One region of the Paenibacillus sp. S28 genome, then DNA from elsewhere that is predicted to be linked to it. Evidence: a T-box and tRNA genes for the amino acid it is inferred to sense, from the RefSeq annotation. Region 1 holds a T-box; the other regions hold tRNA genes.

Region 1 (7,618 bases):
CTACATTGGCGCGGGCGCAGTGGCGGCAGGTGGATTGATCACGCTGGTCAAAACCCTGCCCATGCTGTTCAGTTCGCTGGCGGCGACTTTGTCCGGCTTGAGCAAACGAAACGAGCAGAAGGTTGCGCTGGACCGCACCCACTTTGATATTCCAGGCTTTTGGGTGACGATCATGATTGCGCTTCTCGTTATTATCATCGCGTTTGCCCCGCTGACCGACGTGGGGATCATTGGCGCGATCGCCATCGCCATTTTCGGCTTTTTGTTCGTAACGGTCGCTTCCCGGATTGTTGGCCTGGTAGGCAGCTCCTCCTCACCGGTGTCCGGCATGACGATTGCGACGCTGCTCATCGTAACGTTTATTTTTAAGATGACCGGGTTATCAGGTATGGGGGGAATGATCGCCGCACTGACGGTTGGAGCGATCGTCTGCGTCGCGTTGGCTGTGGCCGGGGACATTTCTCAGGATTTGAAAACAGGTTACCTGGTGGGCGGGACGCCTTGGAAGCAGCAGGTAGCCATGATGATCGGGGTACTCGTATCCGGTCTGGTGATCGGCTTCATTCTGTCCGTACTGAACGAAAGCTACGGACTCGGATCCGAGCAGCTCCCAGCGCCGAAGGCCGTATTGATGCGGCTGATCGTGGAGGGGATCATGTCGAACAATTTGCCGTGGGAGCTGATTTATATCGGTGCGGCTTCGGCGGTTGTGTTCGAGTTCTTGGGTCTCAACTCGCTGACCGTAGCGGTCGGCATCTACCTGCCGATTCATGTCAGCACCCCGATCATGGTCGGCGGTATCGTTCGCTGGTTTGTGGAATGGCGATCACGGAAGGACGCCGGATTGCTCAAAGCCAGGGTGGAAACGGGGACGCTGCTGGCTTCGGGCCTGATCGCCGGCGAATCGCTGATCGGGGTGATCATTGCGATCCTGATCTGGCTCGGCGTTCCGATTCCGGGAGACGTTCTGGTCTCCAGCAATGTGCTTCCGCTGGTTGTTTTCCTGCTAGTCGTCGTAATGCTGGCCTGGATCTCTCTCCGGCAAAAGAAAGAGTCCGTCGTGACGAAGCGGGAGGTGTAGCAACATGCTGGGCTACCGGAAAAAGCGGAAGGACGCCGCGGGAATACCGATCAACTTGCTGGACTTGGTTCCGGTGCTGCATTCGAAGGTGAAGTGGGAAAAGACCGAAGGGATTGTGACGTTGTCTGTGCCGCGGGAGGGATGGCTGGCCCGCCAGTCGGTCAAATGGATGAAACAGCCGGCGGTCGTCCGAATCCGGCTGGATGCGCTGGGCAGTGAAGTGGCCGCCTGCTGCGACGGTTCCCACTCGGTGGCGGATATCGCAGGCAAGCTCCATGCCCGGTTCGGTGAGCAGGCGGAGCCGCTGCTGCCAAGGCTGGCCAAGTTTATCGAGCTGCTGGAAATGAACGATTTGGCCGTATGCCGTCCCGGTGATTCCTGCCAACGGGCACAGGATGCATAAGAGGTAACATGAACAGGCAATCCTGCGGCAGGAAATTGGGGTGTTGCATTCTTTGCTGTCCCCCGTGTATACTATTGGAAAATTGAACGTCATGGAACGGGAGAGTAGTGAAGCGTCAGGGCATCAAGCGAGCCGGGGATGGTGGAAGCCGGTATGCCGCGATTCATGAAGCGCACCCGGGAGACGGCCTTTTGAACTAAAACCGCTAGATGGGTGCGGAGTAGAGAGGTCCGGTTAGCCGCCGTTACAGGCTTCAAGGGAAACGGATGCCGTGCTGGCGCATGGGCCGTTTACTTAGAGTGGTACCGCGGGAATTCAGCTCTCGTCTCTATATTAGAGACGGGGGCTTTTTTGATTTTTGATAGTCGTTACGATATGGAAAGGATGATTGTTATGTTACAGGAATGGATCGCGTCGGCGCTCGAGCCGCACGTGCCGTGGACGAAGCAGCAAATCGAGGATCTGCTGGAAATCCCGCCGCAGCCGCAGATGGGGGATGTCGCTTTCCCATGCTTTACGCTGGCCAAAACGTTTAAAAAATCGCCTGCGGACATCGCCAAAGAGCTGGCTGCCCACTTTGACGGGCGAAACGGAATACAGGCGGAGGCCGCCGGCCCTTATGTCAACTTCAGGCTGGACCGGAAGCGTTATGAACAGCAAATCATGGACGAGTTGACGGCGACGGATCATAGACCGAACCTGGGAAAAGGAGAAAAAGTGCTCATCGACATGTCCTCGCCGAACATCGCGAAGCCGATGGGCATCGGGCATCTGCGCTCCACGATGATCGGCGCCGCCCTGTACAACATGTACAAATTGGCGGGGTACGACGTGGCCAGCATCAACCATCTGGGAGACTGGGGCACGCAGTTCGGCAAGCAAATCGCCGCATACAAACGCTGGGGGAACGATGAAGCCATTGCGGCCAATCCGATCAAGGAATCGCTGAAGCTCTACGTTCAGTTTCATGAGGAAGCACCCCATGATGAGACGCTGGAGCCGGAGGCCAGGGACTGGTTCCGGAAGCTGGAATCCGGGGATGAGGAAGCTTACCGGCTCTGGAAATATTTCGTGGACGTCAGCTTGGAGGAGTTTCAGCGGATGTACGATCGCCTGGGCGTCAGCTTCGACTATACGCTCGGGGAAAGCTTTTACAACGACAAGATGGGTGCCGTCGTGGATCAGCTGCGCGACCAGCATCTGCTCGAAGAGAGCGATGGCGCGCTGGTCGTGCGCCTGGATGAGGAGGGGATGCCGCCTTGCCTGATCATCAAAACGGACGGAACGACCATCTACCCGACGCGTGACCTGGCAACCGCCCTTTACCGGCACGATGTCTTGAAAGGCGACAAGCTGCTGTATGTCGTGGGCGGCGAGCAGAGGCTGCACTTTCAGCAGGTATTTGCCGTGCTGCGCCGTATGGGAGCAGACTGGGTGGATCAATGCGAGCATGTACCGTTTGGCCTGATGCGCTTTGAAGGAAAGAAAATGTCCACCCGCCGCGGCAAGATCGTCTATCTTGAGGAAGTGCTGGATGAGGCGGTTGCCCGGGCATTGCAAATCATCGAAGAGAAAAACAGCAGCCTCGAACATAAGGAGGAGGTCGCGGAGGCGGTCGGCATTGGGGCGATAATTTTCGGGGACTTGAAAAACAACCGCCAGAACGAAGTGGATTTTTCCCTGGAGGAAGCGCTGAACTTCGATGGGGAGACAGGGCCGTATCTTCAGTACACGTATGCGCGTACCCAAAGCGTGCTGTCCAAAGGACGCGCGGCAGGGGAACCGGAGAGTGGAACGGCCGGGCCTGCCCAAGCGGTTAACGGCCAGCTTGGAGATTCCGGATGGGAGCTGCTGAAGCTGCTGACCCGCTTCCCGGATCAGCTGAAGCGCGGAATCCAGAACAACGAGCCGTCGGTGATGGCGCGGTATGCGCTGGATGTAGCTCAAGCGTTCAACCATTTTTACAACAAGGAACGGATTGTCACCGAGGACAGCAGCCTGAGGGAAGCGAGACTGAAGCTGACAGAGCTGACGGGCGATTCGTTAGCGAGAACGATGCATCTGCTCGGATTAAAAACGCCGCAGCGGATGTGACGCCATTTGTTGAAACGGGAGGAGAGTTGGTTGGCTGTACAGGAGCAAGGAAGCGGCCGGCGGAACACGCCGGCGGAGATCATCCTCCGGCTGGAGGATGTCAGCAAACGCTACGACCGCCGGGTAGTGATTGAGCATATGACGCTCGAGATCGCCAAAGGGGAGTGCACGGCGCTGGTCGGGAAGAACGGCTCGGGCAAAAGCACGCTGCTGCGCTTGTTGGCCGGATTATCCCGTCCTACCGAGGGAAGACGGCGGGTGGAGGATGTCCGAAGCCCCACGATTGGACTTGTCGCCGAGAAGTTTCCGGCGCTGCCGTTTACGCCGGGCGAGTTTTTAATGAGCATGGGCATTACGCGAGGGATGGACAAGCGGACCGTCCAGACGGAAATATCCGAATGGCTCAAGAGACTGGGTATGGATTCGTACAGGGATGTTCGAATGAGCCATTTTTCGAAAGGCATGCTGCAGAAGATCAATCTGGTTCAGGCGGTGATGGGGAAACCAAGGCTTCTCCTGCTGGATGAGCCCTTATCCGGCATAGACGTCCCCTCGCAGAAGGAGGTGGTCCGCCTGCTGATGGACATGAAGGGGATGGGGACTGCGATGGTGATGTCCGTCCATGAGCCGGAGCTGATCAACCAGACAGCGGATCGCATCGTACTGCTTGAGAACGGAAAGATCGTTAAGGAGGAACGCGGGTTCCGCATAGAAACGGTCCGGTATGCGACTATTGTTTTTCATGGAGATCCGCTGCGCGTCCGCCAGTCTTTAGAGGGGATCGGCGATAGGGAAGTGGCTTGGGTAAAAGAGGGGGCGGAATCCGAGATTCATGTAAGAACGGACTTGAGCGATCATGTGCTGCAGTTGATCCTTAACGGCGGGGGTCATATCGTATCCGTTTCGCAGCACGAACCCTCCGAAGTGGATCTAGGCGAGCTGCTCAAGACTGCGGTGGCTGCCTTAGAAGGAGGAGCGCTATGATCCGTCTCGCTTCTTTTTTACTTGCCAGCTACATCCGGTCTTACCGATACTTTGCTCCTGTGGGGAGCATGCTAATTGCGATGATGCTTTTGTACTCCTACAAGCCGAACCCGGTGATGGACAGCTATGCGGTCACTTCCGCATTTCTGTTTGTCGGCGGGGCTTGGTTGTCGTTCAGCTTCCTGAATCATGCGGGCGCCGTATTGGAACAGCTCAGCGTGATTCACGCAGGGAGCATGCGGAAATATGCCGCAAGTCAAATGCTGGCTCTGCTCGCCGTCATCGTCTTTTTAAGCGCCTTTTTCCTGCTGTATCCTGTGGTGATGAACATGTTCGCCGAAACGGTCAGCGCACGGCAGTGGCTTATCGCTTCTTCCGGGCATCTGGCATTGGGCATGCTGGGCGCAGGCATCAGCTATTTCCTTCAAGCCGCTTACATCCGCAATATCAGCCGCGCGACGGCGATTCTGCTGATCATCGTCATTTTATCGATTGGGGCGAGGCAGATTGCGGCCAAGCTGCCCGAAGGGTTATCCTGGATCCGCTGGGCCTTCCCTCCGGTGGCTGAAATGATCGACACCCTGATGCGGAGTGATACCGCTCTCCTTACAGGAGTATGGGGAGTAATCGGGTATACGTACCTGTATGCTTTTGCTCTGGCCGCAGCCTATTGGATATTCTCTGCATACCGTGATGCCAGAACATAGGCTGATACATTGGGCTTTTCTCAGAACATTGGAACCGTTGATTTCCTTCTACCCCCGGGTTGTGATTGGACCGTAAGCACGGTAACATGGAGATAGGTCTATCCGATCAGGAATTTTTACATAAGAGGTTGAACCTCGGCAGCAGGAGTCAGGAGGAAAAGCATGAAATCAGTCGGTCTACAAGGTATCGAGCAGCAATCGAAGGAACTGTTCGCGTATTTCGGCTTGGCCGTATACTATTCGCAGGCATTGGAGCAGCAGCTGACCAATCTGCTGATGCTGATGAAGCTGTCGAAGGGGGAGGTTCCCTCCGAAGAGGAACTGACCGAGCTGTACCGCCGCAAGCTCAGCAGTTCCCTGGGCCAGCTCGTCAACGAAATCCGGCATCACTTTCCTTTTACGGAAGAAGAGACGCTTCTATTAAAAGAGGTATGGAAGCAGCGGAATTATATCGTTCACGATTATTTCAAGGAACGGATCAAGGAGACGTTCACGCCGGACGGGCGCGCACGGATGATCCGCGAGCTGACCGCTTTTCGGGATCAAGCCCAGGAGCTCGAGCAGAAGCTGCAGCGGTATACGAATGAATTATACGTCAAGCTGGGGCTGGAGAATGATCAGCCGGGAGTTTCCAATCCGCTCTGACTCGTCATAAAATAGGCATTCCGGCCTACGGGCATATTGAAACATTTGCGGGAGGTTCCCCGTCTGAGAGGCTGAGGAGGTGATTTGGATGAAAATCACAAAGAAATGGGCTGCGTTCATGGTGGCGGTAGGCTGTCTGGTGTCGGCGTCTTCCGCCTATGCATTCTCGGATCTGCCGAATAAGCAGCAGGAAGGTATCGCCGAAGCGCTGCAAACGCAAGGGGTCATTCACGGGATTTCAGCGGACCGGTTCGGTCCGGCCGAGCCGTTGACGGCAGCCCAAAGCGTGCAGATGCTGGTGAAAGCGATGAAGCTTCAGCCGGATGCAGGTGCAGCGAACGCCGGGACGCTGGCGGTTCCATCCACAGCTTGGTATGCTCAAGCAGCCGAAACGGCGCTGGATCACGGGCTTGTGGCATCGACCATCGGCAGCTGGAACGACAAAGTCACGAAGGAAGAGTTCGCGCAGATGCTCTACAAAGCCGTCACCGCTACCGGTGACTACCCGCTGATCAAAATGTACGTCACGGTCCAGGATGAGAACGATATGGCTTCCGGATCTCGGGAAGCCGTCCAGTTTCTGCTCCTTACCCACATAGCCGAACTAGATGCGCAGCAGAAATTCCATCCAAGGGACAACATCACCCGGATGGAGGCGGCAGAGATGGTCTATCACGCCATGAATTTCGTTGCTTCGCATCAGCCGGTAAATCAGCCGGAGAACGATGACCAGGTCGCTGTCAGTATAGAGAAGGTAAACGACCAGGTGAACCGGATCGTCCTTACCAAAGAGGACATGCCGAATCCGGGATACGGCCTCAAGATCGACCGGATCGAATTCGTCTCGGAAGGAAAGGCGGTCGCCTATTACACCGTCACGAAACCCGCCCCCGGCATGATGTATCCGCAGGTCATTTCCACGGCCAAGGCTTCCTTTTACATGGACAGCAAAATTCAGGTCAGCGTCAAGCAAACCGGCGGCGGCCTCGGTACGGGCATTTCCCTGAAGGGATCGCTCGAAGAGATGCCTTCCGTTACCCAATAAACCATGAATCGTATCGTCCGCACATCGCGGTGATACTGGATCCCCCTGCTTTCCGGATACCGGAGACAGGGGGATTTTTTTGCGGCTGGATCAAGAATAGAAATATTCCGGTTAAAAGTATCATTTTTCGTTGACGAGGCAAATAGTATCGCGGCACCCATCCCGTTTACAATGTTGGCAAGGGGGGAAGAGGATGTCGCAGCTAGCGAACAGCGTGCCCATCGCCGAGAGGAGGAAAAAGCGGGGATTGGCTTACCGGATGCTCAGGCAGTGGGATATTCAGCTGATGGTCATACCGGCGCTCATTTTGATTTTTATTTTTTCATACATACCGATGTACGGCGTACTGATGGCTTTTCAGGACTATAACATTTTTAACGGATTTTGGAACAGTCCATGGGTGGGATTCAAGCATTTCAGCATGTTTTTTCATGCACCGGAGTTTTGGACGATTCTGCGCAATACGATCATCATCAGCCTGCTGAAGTTTGGTATCGGGTTTCCCGCGCCGATCATTCTGGCCCTGATGCTGAACGAAGTCAGGCAAATGTTCTTCAAAAGGGTTGTTCAGACGATCAGCTACCTGCCGCACTTTCTGTCCTGGGTGATCGTAGCCGGGTTTGCCATGTCGATCCTGTCCACGGATAACGGCAGCCTGA
Region 2 (7,618 bases), on a different contig from region 1:
GTCATCGTCATGACGGGCGGGGGGCCGGCGCGGTCAACCGAGCTGCTGGCGACGTACATGTACAACAGCACGTTCAGCGTTTACCGGTACGGTTACGGCTCGGCCGTGTCCACCATGATCATGATCGTCAGCGCGGTGCTGATCGCCTTGAACTATTTGGCGACGCGCCGCAAAAGCAGCTGAGGGGAGGAGAAGCAAGGATGAATGCAACGATTACGGCCGCTTCCCGGAGCGGCACGGGCAAAAGAGCCGTCTTCAAAGGGCTGGCCGGCTTCGGCAAGCTGATCCTGCTGGCGTATGCCGTCGTTACGCTGTATCCGCTGTACTGGCTGTTTACGAGCGCTTTTAAAACAAACCAGGATTTCTTTGCCAATCCGTACGGGCTGCCGAAACAGTGGATGGTGCAAAACCTGGTAAGGGCGTGGGATCTGGGGAATATGGGAAGGGCGATGCTGAACTCCGCGGTCGTTACGGTCTCGGCGGTTATCCTGACTATTCTGCTCAGCGTGCTTGCGGGGTACGTGCTGTCGAGATTTTCGTTCCCGTTTAAAAAAGTCGTCGTCGTGCTGTTTACGATGGGTCTTCTGATTCCGATCCACAGCACGCTGGTTCCCTTGTTTATCATGATGAAAAACATGGGACTCCTCGACACCTACGGTGCGCTCATTCTGCCCTATACAGCGTTTGAGCTGCCGATCGCCGTGTTTCTGTCCATGGCCTACATGTCCTCGATTCCGAAAGAGATTGAAGAGGCGGCGATGATCGACGGCAGCGGATGGTGGGGGATATTCGGCCGGATGATCCTGCCGCTCTGCACGCCGATTGTGGCAACGGTTTCGATTCTGGCGTTTCTGCGGTTCTGGAACGATTTTTCCTTCGCACTCGTCTTTATCAACACGCAGGCGCTGAAGACGCTGCCGCTCAGTCTGTCCCTTTTCTCGGACGGTTTCGGCACGGATTACAGCCTGACGATGGGGGCGATGGCCATCGCGGTGCTTCCAACGATCGTCATCTATCTGATCCTTCAGGAGAAAATCATGAAGGGCATGGTGGCCGGCTCCACCAAAGGATAGTGTGGATGTTCAATGATCGAAAACGATCTGCTCGCGTAAAATCAGGCAATCCGTCAACGGTTCATACCGGGCGGGTTGCTTTTTGGTATGACCGATTATTTGTCCGGCTGCGGCTTGGCATCAGGCGCGCGAAGCTCTCCCTGTATTGGGCCGGCGACATCCCGTAGGTGCTGCGGAACACGCGGTGATAGTAGGAATAACTGGCAAAACCGCAGGTTTCGGCGATCTCCTCCTGGGTCATGGTGCTGTATTTCATCCGCTCGATGGCGGCGTTCAGCCGGATTTCCAGAGCGTATTGGATCATCGTTTTGCCGTACTGCTCCTTGAAGATTTTGACGGCTCTGGACAGGCTCAGGCCGACATGGGCGGCGGCTTCCTCCAATTTAAAGGTAACGGTGGCATGCTCCTCGACAAAACGCTTCAGCCTCAATGCGGTATAAGCGGTGCGGTTCGCCGGCTTCGTCTCCGTGATGGCCCGGTCCAGGCAAAGGCACAAGCTTCGCAGCAGGTAACCGGTGAGCTCCACGTTCTCCCCCTCCAGGCCGCGCCTTTTTTCTAGCAGCAGCTGCCTCCACAGACCGAGCAGGCGATCGTCGCTGCCAATCCGGCTGACGACAGGCCGGCTCATCCGGCTCCACCAGGCATCGATCCAGCCGCCTTCGCAAAACAGAAAATAATCGCCGCTCGAGACGCGTCCCCCGCCGGCATCTTCATGCACCATAAGCTCGTATTCGTCTCCCGGCTTCAGCAGCAGCAGGTCCCCGCCTTCGACATGGTAATCGGTGCCGTTGCAGAATACGGTGCAGGATCCTTCCGTCTGCAGCCGGAACAAATAGGTCGTCAAGCCCGCGCGGTGGCTGTTGCTGAACTGCTGGAAATGGTAGGAGTAATCGCAAATCAGCAGTCTGGCTTCCATCATGTGCTCCCCTTTCTCAAAAAAACAAGCAAATAGTTCATGTTGCAATCATATTGTTTATGTTCATTTTAGCTTACTTGCATGTATGATAGTAGCAGATAGAGCAATCATTTTATTGGGAAACGAGGTGCCCTTTTTATGAAAAAATTGAACATTGGCTTGCAATTGTATACGCTTCGTGATGAAACGGCTAAGGATTTCCGAGGAACGCTTCGCAAAGTGGCTGAGCTTGGGTATGAAGGTGTGGAGTTTGCCGGATACGGTGACATTCCTGCTGAAGAAATGAAAACGCTTCTTCAAGAGCTCGGTCTTCAAGCGATCGGCGCTCATGTGGGCCTGCATCTGCTTCGGGCCGACCTGCAGAAAGAGATCGATTACCTGAAAATGATCGGCGCGACAACCATGATGTGTCCTTACGTTGCACCGGAAGACCGGGAGAACATCGAGCAGTGGAAGGAACTGTTCGCTTTCCTGGAGGAAGTGGGTACCGAGGCGCGCAAACAAGGATTGACGTTCGGTTATCACAACCATGATTTTGAATTCGCGGACAAGATTGACGGCGAGTTTGTATTCGACGCCATGTACTCCTCCACTTCGCCTGAAGCCGTTCAAGTGGAAATGGACGTATGCTGGGTGCAGTTTGCCGGACAGGATCCGCTCACCTATATCCCGAAATATGCCGGACGCCTGCCGCTCCTTCACCTGAAGGACTTCAGTAAGGATGCCGATGGCAACATGAAGACGCTTGAGCTTGGTCAAGGGGACGTGAATTTGCCGGGCGTCATTCAGGCCGCTTCCGATGCCGGTACGCAGTGGCTGATCGTCGAGCAGGACGTGTGCCAGAATCCTCCGCTGCAAAGCGTGGAGAACAGCATGAACTGGCTGAAGCAGAACTACTTGAACCAATTTTAATGTGATTGAGATTAGAGCTGAAGAAAGGGAGATTTGTATCCATGAGTAAAATTAGAGTAGCGGTTTTCGGCTGCGGCGCCATCGCCCAGCGCAGACATATTCCTGAATACGCAGCGAACCCGAATGTGGAGCTGGTTGCTTTCGCGGATCCGCTCAAGGAGCGCGCTGAAGAGGTGGCGGCACAATACGGTGCCAAAGCATACACCGACTACAAGGAACTGCTGAAGAACGAGAAGCTTGACGCAGTCAGCGTATGTACGCCGAACTACCTTCACGCTTCGATGAGCATCGATGCAGCGAATGCCGGGCTGCACGTCCTGGTGGAAAAGCCGATGGCGACCACGAAGGAAGAAGGGGAGCAGATGATCGAAGCGGCCCGCAAAAACGGCGTCTTCCTGATGGTGGGCCACAATCAGCGCCTCATGCCTCCGCACATGAAGGCAAAAGAAATTCTGGATTCCGGCAAGCTCGGCAGAGTGCTGACGTTCCGCACGTCTTTCGGCCACGGTGGTCCGGAAAGCTGGAGCGTCGATGGACGCGACAGCTGGTTCTTCCGCAAGGATGAAGCGATCATGGGCGCTATGGGTGACCTCGGCGTGCATAAATCCGACTTCATCCGCTATTTGCTGAACGATGAAGTCGTGGAAGTCGCCGGCTTTATCGGTACCGTACATAAAGAAGGTACGGACGTGGACGACAATGCGACCTGCATCGTGCGCATGAAGAGCGGAGCTGTGGGCACGCTGATGGCGAGCTGGACGCATTACCGTTCCGGCGACAACGGTACGGTGCTCTGGTGCGAAAACGGCTGCATGAAGATCGGAACCGTTGAAGGCGACGAGGTTATCGTCGAGCTGACGAACGGCACTGTGGAAACGTACAAGGTCGGCGCCATGGCGACGAACGAAAAGCAAGTACCGAGCGGCGTCATCGACGCGTTCGTGGAATCGATCCTGACCAACACGCCGCCGCAAATTTCCGGCGAAGAAGGTCTGCGTTCCCTGAATGTCATCCTGGGTGCGTTTGAATCGCAGGACACAGGCAAAATCGTGAAGCTGTAACAAGCATGGGATAGAGAGGACCTTGGGGTAACCTTGGGGTCCTCTTTTTTTGTGTTCAACTGAGCGAATGGGTGGGAAGGTTATAGAAGAGGAGATTATCGGTGCGCATGCTTCGACGAACCCCTTGAGGGGTTCGCAATTCCCTCCTGGGACGTAAGAAAGCTCTCTAATAAGGAGAGCTTTCTTACGTCCCAGGAGGGATACCGCCCCAACGGCGACTGCGAAGCGGATGCTAACGAAGCTTATGCTCCGACGAACCCCTAATGGGGTTCTCAATTCCCTCCTGGAACTAAAAAAAGCTCTCCAATAAGGAGAGCTTTCATACGTCCCGGCTCGGGATACCGCCCTGACGGGCGGACTGCGAAGCGGGTGCTAACGAAGCTTATGCCCCGACGAACCCCTAATGGGGTTCTCATCCCTATGGACGCAAAAACACGTCCCAGCTCGGGATACCGCCCCAACGGGCGGACTACGAAGCGGATGCTAACGAAGCGTATGCTCCGACGAACCCCCTAATGGGGTTCTCATCCCTATGGACGCAAAAACACCACTCTAAGAGTGGTGTCATTTTACGTCCCAGGAGGGATTCGAACCCCCGACCGACGGCTTAGAAGGCCGTTGCTCTATCCAGCTGAGCTACTGGGACATGAAAAATTCAAGCAAGAAAGATCATAACATATATTTTTGATAATATCAATATGTTTTTCTTTCCTTTCTCATAGTCCCCCTCATCTGTTCTCAGGGCAAGAGAAAAAAAGTTGTTTCAATCCCCATTTATATTATTAATGGTTTCTATACGTTTTTCATAGAACGAATGGATTCCCCGTCCATTCACATGTTTTTTTTCAAGTTGAAAGAGGTATGCTATAATCAACAATTATTTGCACACAAGCACGGGGAAAGGAGGGAATACATATTAAAGAACATATTTCCCCAGCGAAGGACAACGTCATTCTTTTTCCAAAGACGCTCGACTTCTATCAGATTCAGCTCACCGTCATGCTGGAAAATGAACGGTACGGGGAAGCGATGGAGCTTTTGCGTTTCCTGCTGCAGTGCCAAGGGCAGGATGAGAGGCATTATGAAGAATGGCAGGCGCTTCTGGAATGGCTGGAAGCCGCTTTTCCACAATATATGAATCACGGCGGCGGGCAGGGTACAGGCTTGGACTCTCATGAGCATGAGGAGGAGCCTGACGAGGAAGAAATGAAACGGCAGAACGTGCGGGCCAAGCTGGCCGAAGACCAGCATTACGCCGACAAGCTGCTGCACACCGCCATGGAAGAGCCTTTATCGGAGCAGACCATGCTCGCTCTCGAGCAGCTGTCCTATCTGGAAGGCTCGGATATCGACGACAAGCTGGTGGGGTGGCTGATGCAGACTCGCCTTCATCCGCTACTGCAGTTCAGGGTGCTTCAAACGCTGCGCAAGCGCGGTATGCAGGGCACGGTGCAGTTTAAGCGCGGACAGGAGGAGGTAAGCGTCGATATGGAGACGGTGCCTTTAACGCCGGAGGAGTTTCCGCCGCAGGTGGCAATGGTAACGGAGCGTGTGGCTGCGCAGACCGAAGTGCAGGAGCCGACGCTGTATTATTTTGCCCAGGAGCTGTGGTCGCAGTTTATTATGGCGATCTACGGGACGGAGGATTACCTGTCGATCCTTGACGAGGACGACACTACGATCGACATCTGGGCAGCTGCCCTGCATCAGATCGTCACCGAGAGCCTCACAGGCAGCCGCAACGAGGAGGAGTCCCGGGCGATGTACGGGATCACGGACACGATGCGCTTCCGTTTTGAGCAGGCTTATCGAAGCTTCAGGCAGTTCGTGTCGGCCGGCATGCAGGAATAGGCGATCGGAAACGTTTACCTGAAGAGTTGCCAAGGGCTTGCCCTTGAAAAACACCGCAATGTTGTTTATACTATAATGGTTATTCTGTGCGTGCTGATAACTTAAGTACATGTGAATTATTTTTGGAGGGGAAAGCATAAAATGAAAGCAACCTGGGAAAAAATAGAGAAGAACCTTGGCGTTCTTGAAGTTGAAGTGGAAGCAGACCGTGTAGCTGCAGCCCTCGACAAAGCTTTTAATAAAGTAGCAAAAAAGGCTAACGTGCCTGGTTTCCGTAAAGGTAAAGTACCTCGGCCGATCTTCGAAGCCCGTTATGGCGTCGAAGCTCTGTATCAAGACGCAATCGACATTTTGCTTCCTGAAGTATACACAGAAGCTGTCGACCAAACTGACATCTTCCCTGTAGACCGTCCTGAAGTGGAGATTGACCAATTCGCAAAAGGCGAAGTGTTCAAATTCAAAGCGAAAGTAACGGTTAAACCTGAAGTGACTTTGGGAGATTACAAAGGCGTGGAAGTTCCGGTACAAAAAGTTGAGGTTTCGGACGAAGAGCTTGACGCTGAACTGAAGCGTCTGCAAGAACGTCATGCCGAACTGTCGGTTATCGACGAAGGCGCTGCCGAGAACGGAGACGTCGCCGTGATCGACTTCGACGGATCTGTTGACGGCGTTTCTTTCGAAGGCGGACAAGCTGAGCGTTATTCTCTGGAACTGGGAAGCGGCACGTTCATTCCTGGATTTGAAGAGCAGGTTGTCGGCATGGCGACTGGCGACTTCAAAGACGTGGAAGTGACTTTCCCTGAGACATATCATGCGGAAGAACTGGCCGGCAAGAAAGCCGTGTTCAAAGTGAAAGTGCATGAAATCAAGCGCAAACAGCTTCCTGAGCTGGACGACGAATTCGCCAAAGACGTAAGTGAATTCGAAACGCTCGCCGAGTACAAGGAAGACCTGAAGAAACAACTTCTGGAGCGCAAGGAACAAGAAGCGAAAGGCAATAAGGAAGCAGCTGTTGTAGACAAAGTTGCCGCCAACGCCGAAGTGGAAATTCCGGAAGCGATGATTGACGGCGAAATTCAAAACATGATGCGTGATTTTGACAACCGTCTGCGCAATCAGGGCATGAACCTTGAAATGTTCCTCAGCTTCTCTGGCCAAACGACGGGCGATCTGCAAGAGCAAATGAAGGACGATGCCGAGAAACGCGTTCGCAACAACCTTGTTCTGGAGCAAATCGCCAAAGAAGAGAACATTGAAGTAACTGAGGAAGACATCAACAAAGAGCTGGAAGTGATGGCTGAATCTTACAAGCGTACTGCTGACGAGATCCGCAACATCCTTACAGCAAACGGTTCGCTGGGAAGCCTGCGCGAAGAAATTTCCCTTCGCAAAACGGTGGATCTCCTGATTGAGAACAGCAAAGAAGTGGAAGCAGCCGAAGAAACTGCTGAAACTGCTGAAACTGCTGAAGAAAAATAAGAAGGAAACGGACGCGGCCTTCTGCATCTGATTCTAAGTGCGGAGGCTGACATAAGGGACCTATAGAGAGATAAGGCACGTATATTCATTTGCGTGCCTTATTTTTAACTAAAAGTATCCATTTATATCTAAATCTTGCATGAAAATGGATGCTTTGTTTCCATACATATTCGATTCAAGAGTCCGTTTCGGGTTATAATTGTTAGAAAACTCATACACTGTATTAAATGGTGTGGAGTGAAAAAATGACATCGTGCTTTGAACATGTTAGAATAGTGCTGTAAACTTGATTGAAGCACGCATCACATCTTTTACATGGAAAAGAG
Region 3 (7,618 bases), on a different contig from region 1:
GCCATTATTCTGGACCATGCGTTTACGAACGCGGAGCTGCTCAAATATGCTGAGCGGAACCACAAAATCGTCGTGCTGGACCGGGAGCTCGAGCATCCCAACATCAATCAGGTGCTGCTGGATAATAAGGCAGGGGCTACGCTGGCCACCGAATTTTTGGTCGAGCAGGGCCACAAGAAGATTTACATCGTGACGGGGCCTGATGACTCGTTTGACTCCATTCAGCGCATGAAGGCGGTCAAAATGGTAGCGGACCGCACGGAAGATGTGGAGTGGATCGAGATCCCCGGCGACTTCAAGAAAAGCGGAGGGGAACGCGCCGCCGAACAGGTCATAGGTGAGTATACCGGCCCGGCGGCCGTGTTCTGCCTCAATGACGAAATGGCCATCGGTTTTTGCAACCGGCTGGCGGAGACCGATTATCGGGTCGGGGAGCATGTGCATTTGATCGGCTTCGATAATATTGAGCTGACGAGCTACATGCAGCCGCGTCTGGCGACCATCAACTACTCCAAACGGAAATGGGGGGCGCTGGCGTCGGAGCAGCTGATCAAAATTTTATCCGGTGAGGAAGTGGAGCATGAGCGCATCTACGTCACGCTGATCAAAGGGGAATCTGTCGGAAAAAGCGCTCGGCAGGTTAACGTGGGCTAGATGAAGCACGCATGCACCGCGGTGAACAAACAGAAGGGTATCCGGCTGACTAGAGCCTGTCGGATACCCTTTTTGCATGTTCATTTTACATTAACGAATGGCCACGTTGTAGGTTTTCAACCAGTTGTTGACCTGGGCCAGGTAAGCAAACAGCTGCGGCCCCGACATCAGCTGGCCGAACCATGGCAGATTCGAGGACGCCTCAGGGGAAGCGGCGATCTCGAGAATTTTGTTCTTGTCGATCAGCGGCAGGATCGGGGCAGACGGATCGTCCAGAATGTCGAGCATCTGCTGCTTGACGGCGGCAAGGAAGTCCGGATTGTGGGTTTTCGGATACGGGCTCTTCTTGCGGTAGAGCACGTCGTCCGGCAGCACGCCTTCCAGTGCCTTGCGTAGAATGCCTTTTTCCCGACCGCCGGTCATTTTGATTTCCCAAGGGATATTCCATACGTACTGGACCAGCCGGTGATCACAATAAGGCACGCGTACTTCGAGACCGACGCCCATGCTCATGCGGTCCTTGCGGTCCAGCAGCGTCGGCATGAAACGGGTGATGTTCAGGTAGGACATGACCCGCATTTTGGCCTGCTGGCCGGTCTCGCCGCGCAGCTTGGGAACTTCCCGTACCGCATCGGCGTAACGATCGCCCAGGTAATCCAGCGGACGGATCCATTCGCGGATTTCGGGAGACAGCAGGCTGGCCCTCATGTCGGGTGCGACCGACCAAGGGAACGTGCCGGAATTCAGCATTTCCTCGCGGTGAAACCAGGGATAGCCGCCGAAAATTTCGTCGGCCGCTTCGCCGGAGACGGCTACCGTCGCCCCTTTTTTGATCTCACGGCAAAATAAGTAGAGCGAGCCGTCCACGTCCGCCATGCCGGGCAGGTCCCGGGTCAGGGTGGAGGCGTTCAGCGATTCCACGAGCTCGGGGGTATCAAATTCGATGTAATGGTGCTGTGTCCCGAGTTCCTCCACCATCCGCTGGATAAACGGAGCGTCGGCTCCCGGCTGGAAGGCATGCGATTTGAAATGCTTATCATTGCCGACGTAATCGACGGAGTAGGTGTGGACCTGCCCTTGGTTGGTCCGGTTATAATACTGAACGGCAAGGGCCGTCAGGGCGCTGGAATCCAGCCCTCCGGACAGCAGCGTGCAGACCGGAACGTCCGAAACGAGCTGCCGCTCCAGCGTATCCTGCAGCAGTTCGCGCAGCTTGGCCGCCGTTTCCTCCACGCTGTCTTCGTGGATGTGGCTGTCCAGACGCCAGTAGGCGTAACTGCGCAGCCCGTCGCGGCTGAAGATCATCGCGTGCCCTGCCCGCAGCTCCTTCATGTCTTTATAGACGCCCTGTCCCGGCGTCCGCGCCGGGCCGATAATGAACACTTCGGCCAGTCCTTCCGGGCCGACCACGGGCTCCATCTTGGGATGCTGCAGCAGCGCTTTGGGTTCGGAGCCGAATATTAAAGTGCCGTCGATGTAGGCGTAAAACAGGGGCTTGACGCCCAGGCGGTCCCGAGCCATAAACACCTGCTCCCGGACGCTGTCCCAGATGGCAAAGGCAAAAATGCCGTTGAACCGGTCCACGCAGGCCGGCCCCCATTCGATGTATGAAACCAAAAGAACTTCCGTATCGCAATGGGTCCGGAAGTGATGTCCTCTTTTGACCAATTCGCTCCGCAGCTCGGCCGCGTTATATAGCTCCCCGTTATAACAAATCGCATACACATCATCATCATCATGAACGATCATGGGCTGTGCGCCGTTTTCGGGGTCAATGACGCTCAGACGGCGGTGGCCGAAGGCGCATGGATTGGAGATCCATGTTCCCGAAGCGTCCGGTCCGCGATCCGACATCGTTTCTGTCATTTTGACAAGGATCTGCGAATCCTGGGTTAAGTCGCCGCTCCATTGTATAAAACCGGTTATTCCGCACATGATGGGTCATCCTCTCTTTGTCGTTTGTCCACTCGCTGTCCTTTCTGTTTGCCAAAGTGATACAGTTATATGCCGAATCGGGGCATAAAATGTCTGTCCTTTAACGAAAACTATAGGAAAGGCAGTGTAAGAAAAACGTGTCTGTCGACGTACTTCTACAGCAGGCAGGCCGCATTTAGCGGATGTTTTTCTTGCGATCATGGAATGGTTCAGCTTCGCTGAAAACTTATAAATTTCTATGATCTTTACAAAGGAGAGTAATGTGACATGGATAAGCAGCATTTTTATGTATCGGTACACGGCAGAAGCGTTCTTGCCGAACAGGGCGCCGCTCCTTATGAGCTGGTAATGTACTGCACGGTGGGACAGGCCAGGGAAGTGCAGCAGATGATGGAGGATATGCAGGAGCATGCCGAAGACTCCTTCCTGGCCTATACGTTTCCATGGCCGGATACGCCGGAGGATGATGTCAATTCGCAGTACACGGAGAGCCTGAACAAGCTGTACCGGAAAATATACGAATACGGCACGGCAGAAACGCGCCAGCATCTGACGGAGAACAAAATGCTGGGGTATACTTGATTTCTGAATTCCGGCTGACCAGGGAGAGGAGGAAAGCATGTATTATATTAAGGATGCCAAGGTGCGGCGGATGACGGAGCTGGACGGGGCCCGCTGCGCCGAAATCGGTGTGCTGCCGGGAGCGGTCGACGACCCTGCGCTTTTGGCTTATGTGGCCGAGCCGTCGCCGGGCTGCTACGACTTGATCCGGCTGATCCGCAACGATGCCGACACAGATCTCGACTGGTACGACAACAGCATGCATCAGGCGTATACCGATGTGACGATGCAGGCGTTCGAAGGCAGCTTTTTTCTGACGGCCGAGGAGGAGCGGGATCTGTTCCTGCGCGACCTGATCTCTTTTGGGAACGTAGAGGAGGACCTGCGGAGCAGGTTCGCAAAGTAAACGCAGCCATAATTTAAGAAACATAGCCGGCAGACTCCCGCCCCATACTATGGTTTAGGGGAGGTGAGCTAAATGGCGGACTTCACGAACAAAAAAGGCAAGAGAAGCAAGTACGCCCGACAAAACGCTTTTGCGGGTGGAGTGACGAGCAGAAATTCGAGAAATTTGGCTGTGCCCCATAACCCAAGACGTTTTGGCAACCAGTAACCTCCTTGAACCATGAACAAACCTCCGGGCGTTCCCCGGAGGTTTGTTCAGCTATTCTTAGCTGTTCACGCTTTACGCATATTCGCGAAGCACCTGAATGCCTTTAACGATGTTGTAGACGAACGTGCCGAAGTAAATAACGCAGAACAGCAGGATATATCCCAGGATCGAGCCGGCATGGTGGGCTGCCAAAGTAAAAAACAGCAGCGGTACGGCCGCAATGAACGGCAGCAGATGCGAGAGCAGCGCACGCTTGGCATGCCTGGCGACGTATTCGTCCCGGACAGCGATCCATACGATCACCGGCAGGATAAACGGGGCGAAAAATATGCTGAAGTAGGAAAGTGAAGATAACAACTGTCGCATGGGAAATGCTCCTTTACAACGTATTTTGTTAAGTTATTACCCATAGTATTTCCCGCCAATCGGCTTTCTCATTTTCCTCTTGAAAAATTGGCTAAATGCGGTATAATAAATAACGCATTCGCTTTTTTTATTACATAGCAAGTCCCAGTAGCTCAGCTGGATAGAGCAACGGCCTTCTAAGCCGTCGGTCGGGGGTTCGAATCCCTCCTGGGACGTACAAGGAAAGCCCTCACTCGAGGGCTTTTTCTTTAGATATAAGCAAGTAGAGCGAGAAGGGAGAGAGACCGGATGAATCAGGATATTAAAGTATCGCAGTGGACCGCGCTGCTGATCGAGCAGGCGAAGCGGGCCGGACTGTCTGCGGCCGCCATCGCTGAGGCTGTCCATAACAAGGACACTGAGCCGTTTATCCAGGCTGGGCTCGAGGGCGAGCGTTATACCAACCTGTTCGGCTACTCGGAGGAACACGGGGAGCCGCTGGCCCAGGCGGCAACGGAAGGCTACCGCATGACGTTTAACACGCGGAACGGGCTGAAAAACTGGCTGGTGCAGCGTTTTGGCCTGGATGAGGAAAAGGACTTTGAGGTTGGCGAGGGCGTGATTCACGGGCTGCGGCTCACCTTGGAACAGCTTGCTGCATTGCAAAAAGCACTGGCCGTAAATTGGGTGATTGCCGGATCGCGCGACCTTCCGGGCGGCATGGTGGAGCTGGATTTGTCCATTCGTGCCCTTCAATCCGCTTCTCAAGCCTAATTCGATCTAAATAGGCGTATGTCGGTTAGCTATAATAAAAGGGGCTGTCCCATGCTGTCGTGTCATGCACGACGGTGGGCAGCCCCTTTGTCATTTCGTTTCAATCGCTCCCATCGAACGATTCCTGCTTACTTCCTTGTTAACCACGCCTAGCCGGAAGGTCCACGCTAACTGATCAACATCAGGATAATCGAGGACAATGACAGGCAGGCACTGAGCAAATAGATGAACACGACCGCCTGTTTCGGGCTCAGCCCCCAGGACAGCAGCCGATAATGGAGCTGGCTTCGGTCGGCCTTGTATACCGGCTTGCCGTCCCGATACCGTTTGATTACAACGTAAATGTTATCGAAGATCGGCACACCAAGCGCCAGCACGGGAACGAGAATGGAAATGACGGTCACCTGTTTAAAGGCTCCGTCCAGGGCGATGATGCCGAGCATGAACCCGATAAACGTCGCGCCTGCATCCCCCATGTAAATTTTGGCGGGCGGCTTGTTGTATCTCAGGTAACCGAGCGTCACCCCGACCAGCAGCACTGCCATGATCGCGGAATGGGACTGGCCTTTGGCAATAGCAACGATAAACAGCGTAAAGGCCGAAATGGCGGCCACGCCTCCGGACAGCCCGTCCAGACCGTCCATAAAATTAATGACCGTCGTGACGCCGAAGATCCACAGAATCGTCAGAATAAACTGCAGCCACTCCGGAAACACGACCATATGGCCGGCGAACGGAACGGTGATCCCTTCGAATGAGATCCCTGAATAGTAGACGATCACTGCAGCGCCTACCTGCACGAGCGTTTTGGGCAGAGCGGCAAAATCCTTGCCTTTCGTCTTGTACCAGTCATCGATCATGCCGATGCCGAGGATGAGCAGCGAGCCGGCCACAATGCCGGCCATTTCCTTGTCCCAGTGTCCGGTGAGAACGATGTAGGGAACCATGAAGCCGAGAAAGATGGCGATGCTTGCCAGATGCGGTACGGGTTCCTTATGTATTTTGCGAGTGGTGGGCCGGTCGACGAAATCAACCCGGATCGCGAGCTTCCTTAAAGGAGGGATCAAAGCCAAAACGATAACAAGCGACACAATAAATCCAATTACATACACAATGGTCAGGCCTCCAATACTTAGCTTTGCAATTTGCTGTCGTTTCATTTAAAGTCTCTGGTTGGTTTTCGGATACAGTTAAATGTAGCATTTGTATTTTTAACTAGAATAATCGCTATTTTTGCAAAATACAACGATAAAATATTTAATATTTCCATAACATTCCAATCAACCGCTTTTTACAATTCTAGTAGAAAATAGGTCTATAGCACTTATGCTAATAGAAGAAGGGTGAGCCGATGTTGAAGAAAAATAAAATGTTTCAGGTACTGATGGCCTCTGCAGTTGTAACTTCCGTACTGGCCGGAGGAACGGCAGAAGCCGCTTCCACTGCAAAATCATCATCTGCGGGTCAGGCTGCAAAGATGACGTCGCCAAAACTGAAAGCGGCCAAGGTGGAACTCAGCGTGAACGGCGCGAGCGTCTCCGTCAATGCGGTCCAGCTAAACCAGGCGTACCTGGTAGCCGTGTCAGACATCGTCAAGGCTTTCGGGGCAAGCGCAAGCGCCGCCAAAGGGATCGTCACGATAAAGGATGCGACCGGTTCACGCGTCGTTCAGCTGCAGGCAGGAGCAAAGTCCTATAAGGTGAATGGAGAGGCCGCAGCCTTTACGAACGCTCCCGTGCTTCAAGATGGCAAAACCTACGTAGAGCTTCAATCGCTCGTGGAAGCACTGGGCGGGGAATGGATCGTGGGCAGCGGGCAGACGCAGCAGGTATTGACGGTTCAAAAACCGGAAGGAAGCTATTCTTCTGTACGCTGGAACGCCCAAGGGCAAATCATTGCCAGCCGTGACGACGGGGAGTCCGCCCAAATCGTTAAACTGGACCCCACAAGCTATGGCAGCACGGTGATCTCGACGGACGAATATGCTGCGGAATTGGCGGTGTCCCCGAACGGGCAGTGGGGAGCTTATACCGATAACGCCGGCCAGCTCTACCTGATGAACCTTGCCAGCGGGCTCTCGCAAAAACTCGGCTCCGACACTTCCGTCAAGACAGATTTGACCTGGTCGGCGGATAACAGCCGGATTTATTTCATCCAGGGCGACAAGCAGGAAAAAATATCTTACATGATTGTAGCCGACGGCAAGGTGACCGAAGTGCTGGCCGACAAAGTGGAGAACAAATCCGATGTGAGCCTGTCCGCGGACGGCAAACGATTGGTCTATATCGTTAATGTGACCGGCGTGGCCAGCAGCGATAAGGACAGCACGGAAGAATCGCTCAGCATCGACTATTCGGGCGCGGGCCAGCAGCTGTATTCCCTGGACCTCACGAATAAAGAAGCTAAACCGGTTCAGCTAACAACGGGTAAAGACAATAAATTGTATCCTGTCGCACTGGATGGCGGCAAAGCGGCGTATTTGAGCGCCGACCCGGATAGCGTCACTGCCAAGGACGTCATCAAGGTGATCGGCCCAGACAGCAGCGTTCAGGACCTGGCGAGCATCATCGATGTGACGGTTATCGCGGCCGGGCCATCGGGAACGCTTGTTGCAGCGGGCATCGCTGCCGACGGCAGCACGAAAGTGCTGAAGATCGACAGCGGCGGCCAGGCGCAGCTTTACAGCACGTCCGGAACCGTCAGCGAGCTGGCAGTGTCTGCGGACGGCAGCCGGAT
Region 4 (7,618 bases), on a different contig from region 1:
CTTTGCCATACAGGCCTTCAACCAGGCTGCGGATATAAGAGATCACTTCGTTAGCGTCCTGTGCAGTCGAGGACTTGCCTGTTCCGATCGCCCAGATTGGCTCGTAAGCGATAACCACTTGAGCCGCCTGTTCTGCGGACAAGCCTTGGAACGCTGCTTCCGTCTGCACTTTGCATACGTCTTTCGTTTGGCCGGCTTCGCGCTCTTCCAGCTTCTCGCCGACGCACACGATTGGAGTCAGGTCATGACGGAATGCCGCTTGGACCTTTTTGTTTACGGTCTCGTCGGTTTCGGCAAAATATTGCCGGCGCTCGGAGTGGCCGATAATGACGTAGTCTACGCCAAGGTCTTTCAGCATCACGCCGCTGATTTCCCCGGTGAACGCACCGTTATCTTCAAAATGCAGGTTTTGCGCACCGATTTTGATCGATGTGCCTTTCACAGCTTCCACCAAAGCGGGAAGGTTCGTGAACGGAGCGCAGATGACGTTCTCCACGCCTTCAACTTCAGCTTTGCCTTTGACTTCTTCGATAAACGTTTTGGCTTCCGGAACGGTTTTGAACATTTTCCAGTTGCCGGCGATGATAGGTGTTCTCACACTTTTCACTCCTTTTTTGTCCTTACGGGTCCGTACGTTCCGCGCTCTTCCAGCGCTTCTTGCTTACTTGTCGTTCAGTGCCACGACGCCAGGGAGAGCTTTGCCTTCCATGAACTCGAGGGATGCGCCGCCGCCAGTGGAGATGTGATCCATTTTGTCAGCCAGATGGAATTTCTCTGCCGCTGCCGCCGAGTCGCCGCCGCCGATGATGGTGTAGCCTTCGGTTTGGGCGCAGGCTTCAGCCACTTCGCGTGTACCATTGGAGAAAGGATCGATTTCGAAAACGCCCATCGGTCCGTTCCATACCACGAGTTTGGAGTTCTTGATGATCTCTGCATATTTGGCACGGGTTTTCGGTCCGATGTCCACGCCTTCCCATTTCTCAGGGATGTTGCCGACCTCTACGATGTCAACGTTCGCATTGGCGCTGAAATCGTCCGCGATGACGATGTCAACCGGAAGCAGGAAGTTTTTGCCGAGATCCTTCGCCTTTTGGATAAATCCGAGCGCGACATCCAGTTTTTCATTATCGCACAAAGACAGACCGATTTCATAGCCCTGTGCCTTCATGAACGTATAGGACAGGCCGCCGCCAATCAGGACGTTATCCGCGATGTTCAGCAGGTTGTCGATGACGTCGATTTTATCCTTAACCTTGGAACCGCCGATGATTGCTGTGAAAGGACGCTCCGGATTGGACAGTGCTTTACCAAGTACGGAAAGTTCCTTCTCCATCAGCAGGCCGGAAACAGCCGGCAGGTAATGGGCGATACCTTCGGTCGAAGCATGCGCACGGTGAGCGGCGCCAAACGCGTCGTTTACGAACAGGTCAGCCAGCTCAGCGAACTGCTTCGCAAGTTCCGGATCGTTTTTCTCTTCGCCAGGGTAAAAGCGGACATTTTCAAGCAGCAGCACGTCGCCGTTGTTCAGCTTCTCCACTTGCGCTTTGACCGCGTCGCCAACCGCTTCGTCAGCCTTGACAACCGGTTTGCCGAGCAGCTCGGACAGGCGCTCTGCCGCAGGTGTCAGACGCATGGATTCTACCACTTCGCCTTTCGGGCGCCCCATGTGGCTGGCCAGAATCACTTTCGCGCCATGCTCGATCAGGTAGTTGATCGTTGGCAGCGTTTCACGGATCCGTGTATCGTCGGTAATTTTGCCGTCTTCCAATGGCACGTTAAAATCAACGCGCACGAATACGCGTTTGCCGTTTACTTCTACATCACGTACAGACTTCTTGTTCATCGTATTGTTTCCCTCCGCACCCATATTTTTAACGGGACAGTCTCCTCAGCCCCGTGGTTCAGCATGTTAGGACATTGATCTTGCAATCATAGAATGGCTCAGCTCCGCTGAAAATTTATGCATTCTATATTTTAAAGAGCGGAAACATAGGATGCCTGTTTCCGCTCGGGATGTTTTCGCTATGGGATGGCCGATATTACTTAGCGATCTTAGCGAAGTATGCCAATGTGCGAACCAATTGGGAAGTGTAAGACATTTCGTTGTCGTACCAAGCAACGGTTTTAACCAGCTGTTGGTCGCCAACAGTCAACACTTTCGTTTGAGTAGCGTCGAAGAGCGAACCGAACGTGATGCCTTTGATGTCGGAAGATACGATTTCGTCTTCAGTGTAGCCGTAAGTTTCTGGATCGGAAGCTTCTTTCATTGCTGCGTTTACTTCGTCAGCCGTTACTTTGGTGTTCAGAACTGTAACGAGCTCAGTCAGGGAACCAGTTGGTACAGGTACGCGTTGAGCGGCACCGTCCAGTTTGCCTTGCAGTTCTGGAAGAACCAGACCAATCGCTTTTGCAGCGCCAGTGGAGTTAGGAATGATGTTTTCTGCAGCTGCACGCGCACGACGGAAGTCACCTTTTGGATGCGGAGCGTCCAGGGTGTTTTGGTCGCCAGTGTAAGCGTGGATCGTTGTCATCAAGCCTTGAACGATACCGAACTTGTCGTTCAGCGTTTTGGCCATAGGAGCCAGGCAGTTCGTTGTGCAAGATGCGCCGGAGATTACAGTCTCAGTTCCGTCCAGTGTCTCATGGTTAACGTTGTATACGATCGTCTTCATGTCGCCTGTAGCCGGAGCGGAGATCACAACTTTCTTAGCGCCGCCTTTCAGGTGTTTCTCAGCAGCTTCTTTCGTTGTGAAGAAGCCTGTGCACTCGAGAACGATGTCTACGCCAAGATCGCCCCAAGGAAGTTCTTCAGGGTTACGGTTCGCCAGAACCTTAACTTCTTTGCCGTTCACTTTGAAGAAGCCGTCGTGAACTTCGATATCTCCGTTGAAAGTGCCTTGCGTTGTATCATATTTGAGCAGATGGGCCAACATCTTAGCGTCAGTAAGGTCGTTGATGGCTACAACTTCGATGCCTTCCACATTTTGAATACGGCGGAAAGCGAGTCGTCCGATACGTCCAAAACCGTTAATGCCTACTTTTACACTCATTGAATAGTCCTCCCAAAAGTTCGTATTTTATTTATTCAAAACAGGTAGATACCTGTCATGACATCAAAAGGAATGTTGTTTACTCGCTGCCAATTTCCCGGCAGATCTCGATAGCGGCCGCTTCGTCAACCACCAGAATGTCCTCGTGGCCGAATTTGAGCACCGCATGGATCGCTTTGGCCTTGCTTCGGCCGCCCGCAATGCCGATGACGGTCTCGGTCCGCATAATGTCCTCCAGCCGCAGCCCCAAAGTCATCATTTTATGAACGACAACGCCTTGTTCATTGAAATAGTAGCCAAAGGATTCGGCTACGGCTCCTTCCGACCGGATCTCCTCCACGGCGGCGGGATCCAGCCTTCTTCGGCGGGTCATCTCCATCGCGTCCCCGATGCCGTGCATGATGATGCGGCAGTGCCTGATCGCCTGCACGATCTCCTGGATGTTGCGGTCCTGCACCAGCGACTGATACGCTTCATCACTCAGGAGGTCCGGCACATGCAGCAGCCGGTACTGCGCGCCGACGCGCTTGGCCATGGTGGATGCGATCGTGTTCGCCTGAAACTCCACGCTTTCGCCAAGTCCGCCCCTAGCTGGCACGAACCAGCTGTTCTTCATCGGTACGGCCGCCTGCGGCGTCAACTGCTCCGCCACTTCGGCGAGCGTTGAGCCTCCAGTCACCGCTACGGTGTCCCCTTGGTTCATGACGCCAAGCAGCGCTTTGGCACCCGCGCGTCCCAAGTCACGCTTCGTGAGCGGCGACGATTCGCAATCCCCGGGCACGACCACGACTTTGCGCAAGCCGTACGTCTGGCGGATCTTCTCGCCAAGATCATTGAGGCCGAACAGCACTTTCACCATCGGCTCCATCTGTTCGAGCAGCTTGCTTCCCGCCTCGCTGACCCTCATCCCAGAGCTCTCGATCTCAACCAGGCCCTGGGACTTGAGAAGATCCGTCTCGGCCCGCAGCACCCGCTCGGTCATATGCAGGGATGCAGCGAGCGTTCTCCGGCCGATCAGCTCCGACAGCTTGATCTGATGAAGAATGGTATATCTGGTCTTGAGAACGTCCACGAGATCAGGCAGAAGCTGCTTTTGTATCTCTAATATATCCCGCATTTCTTTCCACTCCTGCAACTTCGCTTCCCTCTCTCCCCTGGCCCTAAAATGTCCCGGGTCAACGTTTTAAGTCCCACCACTATTCTACTCAATAATGGCGCTGGTTGCAAGTAGTCCACTGACTATAATTCACATCAGCCTTTCCTCCTATACAGCATTTTCCTGATTCGAAAAAATTAATAACTTAACCCTTGCATTTTGAGGCAAGCTATCATATAATAACTCTTGCTATTGAATTTTGCGCCCGTGGTCCAATGGATATGACGTAGGCCTCCGAAGCCTGAGATCGAGGTTCAATTCCTCGCGGGCGCGCCATTTTTCTTTAATAGAAGAGAACGCAGAACGGCAACCGTTCTACGTTATGTTTTTAACCAAACGTACCACAGCCAATCAGATGGCTATTTTTTTTACCTCGAGTTTGACTTTCTTTGACTTTTTGTTTGAAATTGTTTATCATGTGGTTAATACGGTAACAGTATGTATAGAATGACCTATTTTGAGCCAATTAAGGGAGGTTTTCCACGTGAGTTATATTCCTATGGTCGTCGAACAAAGCAACCGCGGTGAACGGGCTTACGACATCTATTCCCGTTTGCTGAAAGACCGCATCATTTTCCTGGGCACCGAAGTCAATGACGTGGTCGCCAATTCTATCATCGCCCAGCTGCTGTTCCTCGCAGCCGAAGATCCGGAGAAAGACATCCATTTGTACATTAACAGCCCCGGCGGATCCATTACGGCCGGTATGGCGATTTTCGATACAATGCAGTTCATCAAACCGGACGTATCTACAATCTGCGTAGGCTTGGCGGCTTCCATGGGCGCGTTCCTGCTGAACGCCGGCGCCAAGGGCAAACGCTTCGGCCTGCCAAACAGTGAGATCATGATCCACCAGCCACTCGGGGGTGCGCAAGGCCAGGCTACGGATATCGAAATCCGCGCCCGCCGCATTCTGAAAATGCGCGACACCTTGAACCGCATCTTGTCCGAACGTACCGGACAGCCGCTGGAGCGCATCGAGAAAGACACCGACCGTGACTACTTCATGAGCGCAGCTGAAGCGCAGGAATACGGACTGATCGATAAAGTTCTGGAAAGCACTCCAATCCAAGGCGTGTAAATATTCGCGGCTTTGGAACCGAAGAAAAACAGGGAATCTCCCCGAATCGATCCGCTTACGGATCGCCGGGAGGTTCCCTGTTTTTTTGTTTTTCAAGGCGTCAAGCAGGCTGCAAGTGCGCCCATGAACATGATTCTCACAGGCTTGACCACATCAATATATTGATGTATTATTCTTAATACCCGCTTTAAACCATCTACATATTGATTGTCAGCGGCATAGTATATATAACATAATTTCCCACAACACACCATTCATTCCGGTGTTATTTTGAGAAAATCAATTTAATTTTTCAGCGAAGCTGAACCATTCTGTGATCACAAGAATAACGACCACGATATGTGGTGTGGTTATCTTCAATGACGTCAATAGACGTTTTTTTTGCGCCCGTGACCACGGCAGAGAACATTATTCAGGAGTGAAGGATCATGCTGATCGTCTATGATTCCAAGACCGGCAATGTCAGACGCTTTATCAACAAGCTGAACATGAGAGCCATTCCGATCGAAGAGCAGGAGCAGGTGAATGAGCCTTACGTGCTCGTAACGTATACAACGGGTTTTGGGCAGGTGCCCGAGAAAGTGTCGAACTTCCTGTCGAAGAACAACCGCATGCTTCGCGGCGTGTCGGCCAGCGGCAACCGGAACTGGGGGCCTCGTTTCGCCAAGAGCGCGGATACGATATCGGAGATGTACCATGTGCCGGTCATCACCAAGTTCGAGCTTTCGGGAACGATGCGGGATACGGAGATTTTCAAAGAGAGGGTGCGGAGCATTGAAGCATATTGAACTCAACAACGAAATTATGCAGCGCGGATCGGACGGTTACTTTCAATTGGAAAAAGACCGGGAGGCGGTTGCCGCCTTTATGGAGGAAGTGGAGCGCGATACGATGAAGTTCGGCTCCCTGCGCGAGAAGCTGGATTACCTGATCAGCAACGACTACTATGAGAACGTGTTTGAGCATTACACCTACGACGAAGTCGAGTCTGTGTTCAACCTGACGGCGAGCAGCGACTTTCAATTCCAGTCCTACATGGCGATCTCGAAGTTCTACAAGGACTATGCGATGAGAACCAACGACAAGAAGCAGTATCTGGAGCAGTACCCGGACCGCGTCGCCATCGTGGCGCTGTACTTGGGCGAAGGGAATATCGGTAAAGCGCTCCGCATCGCCGAAGCGATGATTGAGCAGCGGCTGCAGCCAGCGACCCCGACCTTCCTCAATGCCGGCAAAAGCCGCCGCGGCGAGCTGGTCTCCTGCTTCCTGCTGGAAATGGACGATTCGCTCAATTCGATCAACTACGTGCTCGGCACCTGCATGCAGCTGTCCAAAATCGGCGGCGGCGTCGCCGTCAATTTGTCCAAGCTGCGTGGGCGTGGCGAACCGATCAAAGGCGTGGCCGGAGCGGCCAAAGGCATCATGCCGGTGCTGAAGCTGATGGAGGACGCCTTCTCCTATGCCGACCAAATGGGCCAGCGCAAAGGCTCGGGTGCCGGATACTATAACATTTTCGGCTGGGATGTCATCGAGTTCCTTGATTCGAAGAAAATCAACGCCGACGAGAAGCTGCGCATCAAGACGCTGTCGATCGGGCTGATTGTCCCGAACAAATTTTACGAGCTCGCCGCCCAGAACAAGCCGCTTGTGGTCTTTGGCCCCTACTCGGTATACAAAGCCTACGGCAAGCATCTGGACGACATCGATATGGACGAAATGTACGACGAGCTGCTCGCCAATGACCAGGTGACGAAGAAAACCGTCATGAGCGCCCGCGACATGCTGACGAAAATCGCCTCAATCCAGCTCGAGTCCGGTTATCCGTACATCGTGAACAAATCGAACGCCAACAAGGTGCATGCGCTGAAGGATGTCGGCCAGATCAAAATGTCCAACCTGTGCACGGAAATTTTCCAGCTGCAGGAGACTTCGGAAATTAACGACTACGGTGTCGACGATGTGATTCGCCGGGACATCAGCTGCAACCTGGCCTCGCTGAACATCGTGAACGTAATGGAGCAGGGAAAAATCAAGGAATCGGTCCGTGTCGGCATCGAGGCCCTTACGGTCGTCAGCGATCACTCCCGCGTGGAGAACGCGCCGGGCGTGAGCCTCGCCAACAAGGAGCTGCACTCCGTCGGCCTTGGAGCCATGAACCTGAACGGTTACCTGGCCAAAAACAAAATCGCATACGAGAGCGCTGAGGCGCGCGAGTTTGCGAGCACCTTTTTCATGATGATGAACTACTACTCGCTGGAGCAAAGCATGGAAATTGCGCGTGATCGCGGCGAAACGTTCCGGGACTTCGACAAGTCCGAGTACGCGAAGGGT

What was found. The T-box of region 1 lies ahead of argS (arginine--tRNA ligase). A T-box ahead of a tRNA ligase gene usually reads a tRNA of that ligase, here a tRNA-Arg.
Region 2: it has a tRNA-Arg gene. The T-box ahead of argS (arginine--tRNA ligase) is inferred to sense a tRNA for this amino acid. The anticodon was not compared.
Region 3: it has a tRNA-Arg gene. The T-box ahead of argS (arginine--tRNA ligase) is inferred to sense a tRNA for this amino acid. The anticodon was not compared.
Region 4: it has a tRNA-Arg gene. The T-box ahead of argS (arginine--tRNA ligase) is inferred to sense a tRNA for this amino acid. The anticodon was not compared.

What each region holds. Positions count from the first base shown of each region.
Region 1 covers NZ_JACVTM010000006.1:169,731-177,348, forward strand. Annotated here, with positions in the region: gene IAE55_RS16540 (OPT family oligopeptide transporter) at 1-1,081, shown strand, start outside; gene IAE55_RS16545 (PqqD family protein) at 1,086-1,484, shown strand; T-box leader at 1,568-1,817, shown strand; gene argS (arginine--tRNA ligase) at 1,878-3,578, shown strand; gene IAE55_RS16555 (ABC transporter ATP-binding protein) at 3,609-4,562, shown strand; gene IAE55_RS16560 (hypothetical protein) at 4,559-5,269, shown strand; gene IAE55_RS16565 (hypothetical protein) at 5,432-5,914, shown strand; gene IAE55_RS16570 (protease complex subunit PrcB family protein) at 6,003-6,959, shown strand; gene IAE55_RS16575 (ABC transporter permease) at 7,219-7,618, shown strand, end outside.
Region 2 covers NZ_JACVTM010000014.1:53,296-60,913, reverse strand. Annotated here, with positions in the region: gene IAE55_RS26125 (carbohydrate ABC transporter permease) at 1-183, shown strand, start outside; gene IAE55_RS26120 (carbohydrate ABC transporter permease) at 201-1,073, shown strand; gene IAE55_RS26115 (helix-turn-helix domain-containing protein) at 1,135-1,989, opposite strand; gene IAE55_RS26110 (sugar phosphate isomerase/epimerase family protein) at 2,128-2,901, shown strand; gene IAE55_RS26105 (Gfo/Idh/MocA family protein) at 2,943-3,962, shown strand; tRNA gene IAE55_RS26100 (tRNA-Arg) at 4,535-4,608, opposite strand; gene IAE55_RS26095 (hypothetical protein) at 4,962-5,813, shown strand; gene tig (trigger factor) at 5,955-7,292, shown strand.
Region 3 covers NZ_JACVTM010000014.1:86,695-94,312, reverse strand. Annotated here, with positions in the region: gene IAE55_RS26270 (LacI family DNA-binding transcriptional regulator) at 1-654, shown strand, start outside; gene asnB (asparagine synthase (glutamine-hydrolyzing)) at 745-2,589, opposite strand; gene IAE55_RS26260 (hypothetical protein) at 2,857-3,171, shown strand; gene IAE55_RS26255 (hypothetical protein) at 3,209-3,556, shown strand; gene IAE55_RS26250 (DUF4870 domain-containing protein) at 3,836-4,129, opposite strand; tRNA gene IAE55_RS26245 (tRNA-Arg) at 4,271-4,344, shown strand; gene IAE55_RS26240 (hypothetical protein) at 4,418-4,882, shown strand; gene IAE55_RS26235 (MraY family glycosyltransferase) at 5,050-6,042, opposite strand; gene IAE55_RS26230 (stalk domain-containing protein) at 6,234-7,618, shown strand, end outside.
Region 4 covers NZ_JACVTM010000013.1:127,341-134,958, forward strand. Annotated here, with positions in the region: gene tpiA (triose-phosphate isomerase) at 1-598, opposite strand, end outside; gene IAE55_RS25615 (phosphoglycerate kinase) at 662-1,843, opposite strand; gene gap (type I glyceraldehyde-3-phosphate dehydrogenase) at 2,040-3,050, opposite strand; gene IAE55_RS25625 (sugar-binding transcriptional regulator) at 3,130-4,167, opposite strand; tRNA gene IAE55_RS25630 (tRNA-Arg) at 4,408-4,482, shown strand; gene clpP (ATP-dependent Clp endopeptidase proteolytic subunit ClpP) at 4,691-5,287, shown strand; gene nrdI (class Ib ribonucleoside-diphosphate reductase assembly flavoprotein NrdI) at 5,716-6,075, shown strand; gene nrdE (class 1b ribonucleoside-diphosphate reductase subunit alpha) at 6,062-7,618, shown strand, end outside.